2 regions of the Streptomyces sp. NPDC057249 genome follow, and region 2 is predicted to be linked to the other one. Evidence: riboswitches for the same ligand, from Rfam matches in the RefSeq annotation. Region 2 holds a riboswitch; the other holds the start of a gene.

Region 1 (5,526 bases), on a different contig from region 2:
CGACCGGGAACGACATGGTCGGCGAGTGGAAGCCGTAGTCGATGAGCCGCTTGGCGACGTCGTCGATGCTGACGCCGGTCGCCTTGGAGATCGGCCGAAGGTCCACGATGCACTCGTGCGCCACCAGACCCGCCGGGCCGTTGTACAGGATCGGGTAGTGCGGTTCGAGACGCTTGGCGATGTAATTGGCCGCCAGTACGGCCACCTGCGTCGCGCGCTTCAGGCCCTCGCCGCCCATCAGGCGTACGTACGCCCACGAGATCGGGAGGATGCCGGCGGAGCCCCAGGGGGCCGCCGAGATCGGTCCGACGCCGGTCTCCGGGCCCGCCGCGGGCTGGAGCGGGTGGTTGGGCAGGTACGGCGCCAGGTGCGCGCGCACGCCGACCGGGCCGACGCCCGGGCCGCCGCCGCCGTGCGGGATGCAGAAGGTCTTGTGCAGGTTGAGGTGCGAGACGTCGCCGCCGAACCGGCCGGGCTTGGCCAGGCCGACCAGGGCGTTGAGGTTGGCGCCGTCGACGTAGACCTGACCGCCGGCGTCGTGCACCTCGGCGCAGATGTCGGCGACGTGCTCCTCGAAGACGCCGTGCGTCGACGGGTAGGTGATCATGAGCACGGCCAGCTCGTCGCGGTACTGCGCGATCTTGGCGCGCAGGTCCTCGATGTCGACCTCGCCGTCGTCGGCGGTCTTGACGACGACCACCTTCATGCCGGCCATCACGGCGCTCGCGGCGTTGGTGCCGTGCGCGGAGGACGGGATCAGGCAGACGGTCCGGTTCTCGTCGCCGTTGGCACGGTGGTACGCGCGGACGGCCAGCAGACCGGCGAACTCGCCCTGCGAGCCGGCGTTCGGCTGGATGGACACCGCGTCGTAACCGGTGACCTCGGCCAGCCGCTCCTCCAGCTCGCGGATGAGCGTCAGGAAGCCCTGCGCCTGCTCGGCGGGCGCGAACGGGTGCAGCGCGCCGAACTCGGGCCAGGTGATCGACTCCATCTCGGCGGTCGCGTTCAGCTTCATCGTGCAGGAGCCGAGCGGGATCATGCCGCGGTCCAGCGCGTAGTCGCGGTCGGCGAGCTTGCGCAGGTAGCGCAGCATCGCGGTCTCGGAGCGGTGCTGGTGGAAGACCGGGTGGGTGAGGATCGCGTCGGTGCGCAGCAGCGTCCCGGGCAGCGCGTCCTCGGTCGCGGCGTCCAGCGCCTCGACGTCCCCGTCGGCACCGAAGGCGGCCCAGACGGCGGCGACCTGGGTGCGGGTCGTCGTCTCGTCGCAGGCCAGCGAGACGGTGTCGGCGTCGACCAGGCGCAGGTTCACCCCGCGCTCGCGGGCGTCGGCGACGACCTCGCCCGCCCTGCCCGGGACGCGGACGGTGAGCGTGTCGAAGTAGGAGCCGGTCACCACGTCGACGCCGGCGGCGCGCAGGCCCTCGGCGAGGATCGCGGCGTAGCGGTGGGTGCGCCGGGCGATCGTGCGCAGGCCCTCGGGGCCGTGGTAGACGGCGTACATGCCGGCCATGACGGCGAGCAGCACCTGGGCGGTGCAGATGTTGCTGGTGGCCTTCTCGCGGCGGATGTGCTGCTCGCGGGTCTGGAGGGCCAGGCGGTACGCCTTGTTCCCGTCGGCGTCCACGGAGACGCCGACCAGGCGCCCGGGCAGGCTGCGGGCGAACTTGTCGCGGACCGCCATGTAGCCGGCGTGCGGGCCGCCGAAGCCCATCGGGACGCCGAAGCGCTGCGTGGTGCCGACGGCGATGTCGGCACCCAGCTCGCCGGGCGAGGTGAGCAGCGTGAGGGCCAGCAGGTCGGCGGCGACGGTGACGATCGCGCCCAGCTCGTGCGCCTGGTCGATCACGGGCTTGAGGTCCCGGACGGCCCCGGAGGCGCCGGGGTACTGGAGGAGCACGCCGAAGACGCCGCGCTCGGCGACCTCGGCCGGGATGCCGTCGGTGAGGTCGGCGACGACGACCTCGACACCGGTCGGCTCCGCGCGGGTCTCGATGACCGCGACGGACTGCGGCAGGGTGTCGGCGTCGACCAGGAAGACGCCGTTCTTGACCTTGCCGACGCGCCGGGCGAGCGCCATGGCCTCCGCGGCGGCGGTGCCCTCGTCGAGCAGCGAGGCGCCGGAGGTGGGCAGGCCGGTCAGCTCGGCGACCATCGTCTGGAAGTTCAGGAGGGCTTCGAGGCGGCCCTGGGAGATCTCGGGCTGGTACGGCGTGTAGGCCGTGTACCAGGCGGGGTTCTCCATGACGTTGCGCAGGATCACCGGCGGGGTGAACGTGCCGTAGTAGCCGAGCCCGATCATCGGGGCGAGGACCTGGTTGCGGTCGGCGAGCCGGCGGAGTTCGGCCAGCACCTCGGCCTCGGTCCGGGCCTCCGGGAGGGCCAGCGCCTCGGCGCTCTTGATCACGTCGGGCACGGCGGCCGCGGTCAGCTCGTCCAGCGAGCCGTAGCCGACCTGGGCGAGCATCTTCGCCTGCGCCTCGGCGTCCGGGCCGATGTGGCGCTGTTCGAAGGGGATGCCCTGTTCCAGCTGCGAGAGCGGGGTGCGACGGGGGGTCATGGTGGAGGCCTCCTGGTCTGTCACGACCTGCGAGGGGCACCGCGGCGCCGGGTGCCCTGACGGCCTCCCCCTCTGTCATCTCAACCTGAGAGCTTCACCGGCGCCACGCGGGCGCCGGCTTTCACCGTCGGTGAGGGCGAGGCTCCGTACGGCCCATCGGCCGCGCGCAACCCGCCCTGCTTTCCAGAGTGACCTCGTCCGTGCGGTACGGGGGCCTGAGAGTTTCCGGGGAGGATTTGCTCCTTCGGCGTCCTCCGGATCGGCTCCGGACGACTCTCCCGCACGGGGTCAGCAGCCATGACCAGCCTACCAGCGGGGTACACGACGGGAATTCTCGAGTGGCCAAGACCACGGAACTGCATTTCCGTAGTCCCTGTGGACCAGCCGCAACCCGTGTGGGAGGGACCGTGCAGACCGACATCGACCCGCGCAGCCTGATCGGCCGCAAGGCCTTCGACCGCAAGGGCACCAAGATCGGGACCGTGGACGAGGTGTACCTCGACGACGCGACCGGCGTCCCCGAATGGGCGGCCGTGCGCACCGGGCTCTTCAGCCGTGACGCCTTCGTCCCGCTGGAGCCCAGCGAATTCGTGGACGACACCCTGCGCGTCCCCTTCGACCGGGCGCTGATCAAGGACGCCCCCGACTTCGGCGTGGGCCGCCACCTCTCGCCCGAGCAGGAGCTCCAGCTCTACCGTCACTACGGACTGGACGCGGCCCCCGGCGCACCGGCCCCGGACCGCGACTTCGGCCGCCTGGCGGGCCAGGAGGAGTAGTCCGGCGGGTCCGGGACGAGCGGCAGCGGGTCGGCGGCCCGCAGCGCGGGATCGTCCACGCGGAACGTACGCACCCGGCCGGGTGCCGCCGCGCCCGGTTCCTCGAAGCGCACGGTCACCCGGCCGACCCCGCTCCCCTGCACCCAGCCGTGTCCGTGGACGTCGTGCCGCACGTCGTGTCCGGCCGGCCAGCGGCGCGCGGCGAGCTGCTCGGCGGTCTCCTCCGGCCCGGGCCCGTCGTCCGCCGTCCCCTCGCGGCCGTCGGGGTCCTCCGGCGGCGGCGCCCCGTCGTCCTCCGGAAGAGCCGCCGCCGCCCGCGCACCGGCGGCCTGGGCGAACAGGTCCTCCTGGGTGTAGTCGGCGAGCCCCGTGACGCCGACGCCCAGCAGCCGCACCCCGCCGGTGGTGTCCACGGACTCCAGGAGGCGGGCGGCGGCCTCCCGGACGACCGCGGGGTCGTCCGTGGGCCCGCGCAGCGTCTCGGAGCGGGTCAGCGTGGAGAAGTCGTAGCGGCGCACCTTGAGCACCACCGTGCGCCCCGAGCGCCCCGCGCCCCGCAGCCGCTGGACGCACCGGTCGGCCAGCCGCTCCACCTCGGTGCGTACCCGGATGCGGTCGTGCAGGTCCATGTCGAAGGTGTCCTCGACGGAGACGGATTTCGCGTCGCGCTCCGCGACCACGGGGCGGTCGTCGAAGCCGGAGGCCATCCGGTGCAGTGCGGCACCGTGCGCCTTGCCCAGGAGCCGGACCAGCTCCGCCTCGCCCGCCTCGGCGAGGTCGTCGACCGTCGTCATGCCGGCGCGGCGCAGATGGTCCGCCGTGGCGGGGCCGACTCCGGGCAGGGTGCGCACCGGCATGGGGGCGAGGTGCGCCCGCTCGGTGCCGGGCTCGATCAGGCGTATCCCGTCGGGCTTGGCCTCCTCGGAGGCGATCTTGGCGAGCATCTTGGAACCGGCGAGCCCGACCGAACCGCTCAGTCCCGTGACCGCCTGGATGGCCTCGCGCAGTTCCCGGCCGATCTCCAGCGCGGACGCCGTGTCGTCGGCCGTACCGCCCGCTTCGAGGTCCACGAACGCCTCGTCCAGGCTGAGCGGCTCCACCAGCGGCGAGAGCCGCCCCAGCAGCTCCATGACCTGGTCGCTCACCGACCGGTACAGCGTGAAGCGCGGGACCAGATAGGCGGCGTTCGGAGCGAGCCGTCTGGCCTGCGCCATTGGCATCGCCGAGTGCACCCCGAAGCGCCGTGCCTCGTACGAGGCGGTCGCGACGACCCCGCGCGGTCCCAGGCCCCCCACCACGACCGGTTTGCCGCGCAGGCTGGGCTTCGCCGCCTGCTCGGCGGAGGCGTAGAAGGCATCCATGTCCAGGTGCAGGATGGTGGGAGCTGCTCTCACACCAGCCGATGCTGCCCTACCGCACTGACAATCGCCGTGTCGGCCCGGCCCGGGCGCCCGCGTTTCCGGCCCCGGGGCGCACCCTCAGGGGCTCAGACGGCCCGGTTGCGGCGCCGGGCGAGCTCGTCGGCCGGGTTGTGCCCGATCAGCGTCTCGCCGGTGTCCACGCGCTCCCCGTGCAGCTGCGACAGGGCGGCGTCCACGTCCCGCCAGACCACTCCGACGGCGATCCCGAAGACGCCCTGGCCGCCCTGGAGCAGGTCGACCACCTCGGCGGGCGAAGAGCACTCGTAGACCGTGGCCCCGTCGCTCATCAGCGTCATCCGCTCCAGGTCCTGGAAGCCCCGGGCCCGCAGGTGCTGGACCGTGGTCCGGATGTTCTGGAGTGCCACCCCGGTGTCGAGGAAGCGCTTCACGATCTTCAGCAGGACGACGTCCCGGAAGCTGTAGAGCCGCTGGGTGCCCGATCCGTACGCCGGACGGACGCTCGGCTCCACGAGGCCCGTACGCGCCCAGTAGTCCAGCTGCCGGTATGTGATCCCCGCCGCCGCGCATGCCGTGGGCCCGCGGTAGCCGATGTCGTCGGCCGATGCCACGCCGCCCCCCGCCATCGCAGCCGGCGCGGCCGACTGCCTGATGGTCCGGCCGGCCGTACTCCCCTGCTGCGGATACGGCGCACCCGCTGCCGTACCGTCGCCGCTGCTTCTCACGCCGACCTCCGTCCTTGACCTGCCCACTCGAAGGTAGGCAGTCACCCGGGGTGCGTCAACGATCGCCACACTCGGCACGCCGAGTGATA
Region 2 (5,526 bases):
CGATCGAGAACAGGTCGAAGACCGAGATGGCCACGGGGGAACTCCTCAAAGTTGGTAGACGCCGTTGTCTGCCGGGTGGTGCGGTACGGGCGGGACGGCCCGGAGTGCAAGAGACAAAGCGGGAAACAAGGGACGGGACACCGCGCCCACTGTTCAGTGTGCGGGTGCCCCTCCCGGAGACGCGAATGCGCCGGGCCGGCTACTTCAGGCCGGGGTACAGCGGGAACTTCTCGGCCAGCTTCGCGACCCGGGCCTTCAGGTCGTCCGCGTCGTAGGACGGCTTGAGGGCCGAGGCGATGATCTCGGCGACCTCGGTGAAGTCCTCGGCGCCGAAGCCGCGGGTGGCCAGGGCCGGGGTGCCGATCCGGAGGCCGGAGGTGACCATCGGCGGGCGCGGGTCGTTGGGGATCGCGTTCCGGTTGACCGTGATGCCGATCTCGTGGAGCCGGTCCTCGGCCTGCTGGCCGTCCAGCTCCGAGTTGCGCAGGTCCACCAGGACCAGGTGCACGTCGGTGCCGCCGGACAGGACGGAGACGCCCACCTCGGTGACGTCGGGCCGGACCAGGCGCTCGGCCAGGATGCGGGCGCCCTCCAGGGTGCGCTGCTGGCGCTCCTTGAACTCCTCGCCCGCCGCGACCTTGAAGGAGACCGCCTTGGCCGCGATCACGTGCTCCAGCGGGCCGCCCTGCTGACCCGGGAAGACCGCCGAGTTGATCTTCTTCGCGAGCTCCTGGGTGGAGAGGATCACACCGCCGCGCGGACCGCCGAGGGTCTTGTGCGTGGTGGTGGTGACGACGTGGGCGTGCGGCACCGGGTTGGGGTGCAGGCCCGCGGCGACCAGACCGGCGAAGTGCGCCATGTCGACCATCAGGTACGCGCCGACCTCGTCCGCGATGCGGCGGAAGGCGGCGAAGTCCAGCTGGCGCGGGTAGGCGGACCAGCCGGCGACGATCAGCTGCGGCTTCGCCTCCTTGGCCAGGCGCTCGACCTCGGCCATGTCCACGACCCCGGTGTCGTCCACGTGGTACGGGACCACGTTGTAGAGCTTGCCGGAGAAGTTGATCTTCATGCCGTGGGTCAGGTGACCGCCGTGCGCCAGGTTCAGGCCCATGATCGTGTCGCCCGGCTTCAGCAGCGCGAACATCGCGGCGGCGTTCGCCTGCGCACCGGAGTGCGGCTGGACGTTCGCGGCCTCGGCGCCGAAGAGCGCCTTGATCCGGTCGATCGCGATCTGCTCGACCACGTCGACGTGCTCACAGCCGCCGTAGTAGCGGCGGCCGGGGTAGCCCTCGGCGTACTTGTTGGTCAGGACGGAGCCCTGTGCCTCCATGACCGCGACCGGAGCGAAGTTCTCCGAGGCGATCATTTCGAGCGTGGACTGCTGGCGCAGGAGCTCGGCGTCGACGGCGGCGGCGACGTCCGGGTCCAGCTCGTGGAGGGAGGAGTTGAGAAGCGACATCAGGTGGTCCCTTGGGGTCTCAGTTGCCGGAGAACTCGGTGTACTCGTCGGCGGAGAGCAGGTCCTTCGGCTCCTCCGCGACACGTACCTTGAACAGCCAGCCGCCTTCGAACGGAGCGGAGTTGACCAGCGACGGGTCGTCCACGACGGCCTGGTTGGACTCCGTGATCTCACCGGTCACCGGCGAGTACAGGTCGCTGACCGACTTGGTCGACTCCAGCTCGCCGCAGGTCTCGCCCGCGGTCACCGTGTCACCGACCGCGGGAAGCTGCGCGTAGACGACGTCACCGAGCGCGTTGGCCGCGTGCTCCGTGATGCCGACCGTGGCCACACCGTCCTCGGCGGGCGACAGCCACTCGTGCTCCTTGCTGTACCGCAGCTGCTGGGGGTTGCTCATGGTCTGAATTCTCCTGTACGCGGGGAGTGCGGATGAACGGTGGTCTTACGGTGTGAGACGGGACCGCGTCACGTACGCGGCACCGGCCGGGTCCTACGGTTCTACTTCTTGCGCTTGTAGAAGGGGAGCGCCACGACCTCGTACGGCTCGTGGCTGCCTCGGATCTCCACCGCGACTGAGGCGGTGCCCGGCTCGGCGTGCGCCGCGTCGACGTACGCCATGGCGATCGGCTTGCCCAGGGTGGGGGAGGGGGCACCCGAGGTGACCTCGCCGATGACCTGACCGCCGGCGACGACCGGGAACCCGGCGCGCGGCACCCGGCGGCCCTCGGCGACCAGGCCGACGAGCTTGCGCGGCGGAGCGGTCTCGGCGCGCTCCGCGGCGGCCTCCAGCGCCTTGCGGCCGACGAAGTCGCCGTCCTTCTCGAACTTCACGACCCGGCCGAGCCCGGCGTCGAACGGGGTCAGCGAGGTCGTCAGCTCGTGCCCGTACAGCGGCATGCCCGCCTCCAGGCGCAGCGTGTCACGGCAGGAGAGGCCGCACGGGATCAGGCCGTGCGCGGCACCCGCCTCGGTGAGCGCCTGCCACAGCTGCTCGGCGTGGCCGGGCGCGACGAACAGCTCGAAGCCGTCCTCGCCGGTGTAGCCGGTACGGGCGATCAGCGCGGGCACCCCGGCGACGGTGCCGGGCAGTCCGGCGTAGTACTTCAGGCCGTCCAGGTCGGCGTCGGTCACCGCCGCGAGGATCGCCGGGGACTCGGGGCCCTGGACGGCGAGCAGCGCGTACGCGTCGCGGTCGTCGCGGACCTCGGCGTCGAAGCCGGCGGCGCGCTCGGTGAGCGTGTCCAGGACGAGCTGGGCGTTGCCGGCGTTGGCGACGACCATGTACTCCGTGTCCTGGAGGCGGTAGACGATCAGGTCGTCGAGGATGCCGCCGTCCTCGGCGCAGATCATCGTGTAGCGGGCCCGGCCGGTCGAGACCGTGCCGATGTTGCCGACCAGCGCGAAGTTCAGCAGGTCCACCGCCTGCGGGCCGGTGACCGTGATCTCGCCCATGTGGGACAGGTCGAAGAGGCCGGCCTTCGTGCGGACGGCGTTGTGCTCGTCGCGCTCGCTGGCGTAACGCAGCGGCATGTCCCAGCCCGCGAAGTCGGTCATGGTGGCGCCCAGCGAGCGGTGCAGGGTGTCGAGGGCTGTGAGGCGGGGGGTGCTGCTCATGAAACGGGCTCCCAGGGCATGACGACGGCGAGGACGATCCCTCCCCATCTGTCATCGGAACCTGAGAGGTTCGCCGAGAGGCCCCAGGGGGGTCGGCTTGCACCTTGGGTGGAGCCGCCGGGCGGCTCGCTTTTCAGATATGCCTCATCCACGCGGTACGGGGCCTGAGAGATTCAAGGGAGGATCTTGCTCCTTCGGCGCCCGGCACGGTGACCGGGACTCTCCCGCGCGGATTCAAGCGGCCTGTATGCAGTTGGCGGGGTCATCATCGCACGCATTCCGGGGGAGTGGTGCGCCGGGAGCGGTGCCGCTCGTCACGGTCTTCCGGCGGGTCGGACGGTTGTGCCGCATTACCTTTTCTTTACACTTCCGGGGTAGGTATCGGTCCTGCACGCGTCGGCCGTACGGCCAGGGGGAGGCGATGACGTTGCGCTACGCGACGACCGCGGGAACCACCAGCACGGCACTGCCCGCCCAGTCCGGCTCACCACCCCGGCAGGCGGTGGGCACCCATCCGCCCGTCGTCCGGGACCTGCGCGGCCGGGCCGGCCCGCGCGCCCTGCGCTTCGCCGCCGGGGACGTGGTGGTGGTCTCCGGACTCCCCGGCAGCGGCAAGTCCACCCTGATCTCCCGCACCGCCCCGGCGTACGCGGTCGACTCCCAGGACACCCGGGACCGCTGGGCCCGCCGGCTGCCCCGTTTACTGCCCTACGCCCTGTACCGCCCGCTGGTCCGCCTCGCCCACTACCGGGGGCTGCGGCGGGTGCTGCGCTCCGGCGCCTCCGTCGTCGTCCACGACTGCGGTACGCAGAGCTGGGTCCGCGCCCTGCTCGCCCGCCATGCCCGGCGCCGGGGTGCCGGCCTGCACCTGGTCCTGCTCGACGTCTCCGCCAGGACCGCGCGCGAGGGCCAGCGCGAGCGCGGCCGGGGCGTCTCCGCGTACGCCTTCGCCCGGCACCGCAAAGCCGTCGGGCGGCTGCTGCGGAACACCGAGGCGGGGCTGCTGCCGCGCGGCTGCGCCTCGGCGGTGCTGCTCGACCGCGAGGCGGCCGGGGCGCTCACGCGCATCACATTCGCAGACGCACAGACCGACGGCTGAAAACGGACCGTCCAACAGACGGACAGGAGCCGGGTACCGGCGGTTTCCGGACAGCCCCCAGGGCCGACGGAGGCCGCGCGAGGCCGTACCCTCTTGCTTCACGGCAACGGGGCGAGAGGGAAGCAGTGGACATTCCGGCACAGGCCGGGAGCCTGCCGCAGGGCGGCTGGCCGGCCAATGAACTCGAAGAGGTGCTGGGCGCCTCGCTCGGCACCCCGGAGGCGGGCGGCCGCCTGCTGGAGGTGCTCGGCCGCAGCCACGTCTGGGTGCCGCTGCCCAACGGCGGCGGACCCGACGCCCGGGACCTCGACCTGCCCGCGATGGAGATCGACGGCGCCGCGTACGTCCCCGTCTACAGCTCCGAGCACCAGTTCCTCACCTGCGTCGGCGACCGGATGTCCTTCACCGTCGCCCCCGCCGTCGAGTTCGCCCGCGGCCTGCCCCCGCAGCTCGGCATCGCCGTGAACCCGGGCGGCGCCGTCGGCCTGCCGCTGCCGCCGCCCGCCGTCGCCGAGCTGTGCCGGGCCGGCCGCACCCCGCTCGACGGCCCGGCCACCGGGGGCCGCGTCCGGCTGTACGAGCCGGACTGGAAGGAGGAGCCCGTCGACTTCCTGGCCGCCGCGGCCGGCGAGTTCCAGGAGAGCGGCGTCGTCCGCACCGCCCGCCGGGTCCTGGCCAGCATCGAGGGCGACGACCCCGTGCTCTTCGTCGGCGTCGAGTTCTCCACCTGGGACGGCGCCGGACAGAGCGCCCCGATGGACGCCCTCGGCCGGGCGCTGGGCCGCGTCGCGGTGCCGTGGCCGGTCAACCTCGTCCTCCTCGACGTGGCGCAGGACCCGGTCGCCGACTGGATGCGCGAGCGGGTGCGGCCCTTCTACACGCGCGTCCCGGAGTGACGGGGACGGCCGTGGCGTCAAGCCGGTGACAGCACGGCCGCATAAGCTGGTTTGATGGCTGAAGGCCGATGCCCGGTGGCCGAAGCAGAGGATCTACGAGGGGCGGGACCCAGGGTGAGTGCGTCAGGCACCGCGGCGGCCGGTCAGGTCGAGCACATGCTGCGACAGGTCGCGCCCGGGCGCTACGACGCGTACGAGGCGCTGCTCCAGGCCCTGTCGGCCGGCCGGGTCTGGATGCTCCTCTGGCACGGCCGCCCCGGCGCCCCCGACGCCCAGTACGGGAACATGGAGGTCGACGGCCTCGGCTACGCCCCGTGCGTCACCTCCCCCCAGGAGCTCACCGCCAGCGGCTGGAGCCGGGACCACGAGGTGGTGGCCGGACTGGACATCGCGCGCGCCCTCTACCCCGACCGCTGGGGCGTCTGGCTCAATCCGCACGCCCCGGGCGGCGGCGTCGG

The links. Region 2 has a riboswitch for glycine ahead of gcvT (glycine cleavage system aminomethyltransferase GcvT). Riboswitches for the same ligand answer to the same signal wherever they lie in the genome.
Region 1: it holds a riboswitch for glycine, as region 2 does, so the genes downstream of both, gcvP (aminomethyl-transferring glycine dehydrogenase) here and gcvT (glycine cleavage system aminomethyltransferase GcvT) in region 2, are expected to answer to the same signal.

Annotation. Positions count from the first base shown of each region.
Region 1 covers NZ_JBHUXS010000019.1:125,509-131,034, forward strand. Annotated here, with positions in the region: gene gcvP (aminomethyl-transferring glycine dehydrogenase) at 1-2,557, opposite strand, end outside; glycine riboswitch at 2,751-2,848, opposite strand; gene ACFUJY_RS29035 (PRC-barrel domain-containing protein) at 2,965-3,333, shown strand; gene ACFUJY_RS29040 (DNA polymerase IV) at 3,258-4,727, opposite strand; gene ACFUJY_RS29045 (MerR family transcriptional regulator) at 4,820-5,338, opposite strand.
Region 2 covers NZ_JBHUXS010000010.1:257,582-263,107, reverse strand. Annotated here, with positions in the region: gene ACFUJY_RS20845 (L-serine ammonia-lyase) at 1-34, opposite strand, end outside; gene glyA (serine hydroxymethyltransferase) at 200-1,459, opposite strand; gene gcvH (glycine cleavage system protein GcvH) at 1,479-1,856, opposite strand; gene gcvT (glycine cleavage system aminomethyltransferase GcvT) at 1,958-3,073, opposite strand; glycine riboswitch at 3,217-3,310, opposite strand; gene ACFUJY_RS20825 (AAA family ATPase) at 3,495-4,172, shown strand; gene ACFUJY_RS20820 (enhanced serine sensitivity protein SseB) at 4,298-5,068, shown strand; gene ACFUJY_RS20815 (enhanced serine sensitivity protein SseB C-terminal domain-containing protein) at 5,183-5,526, shown strand, end outside.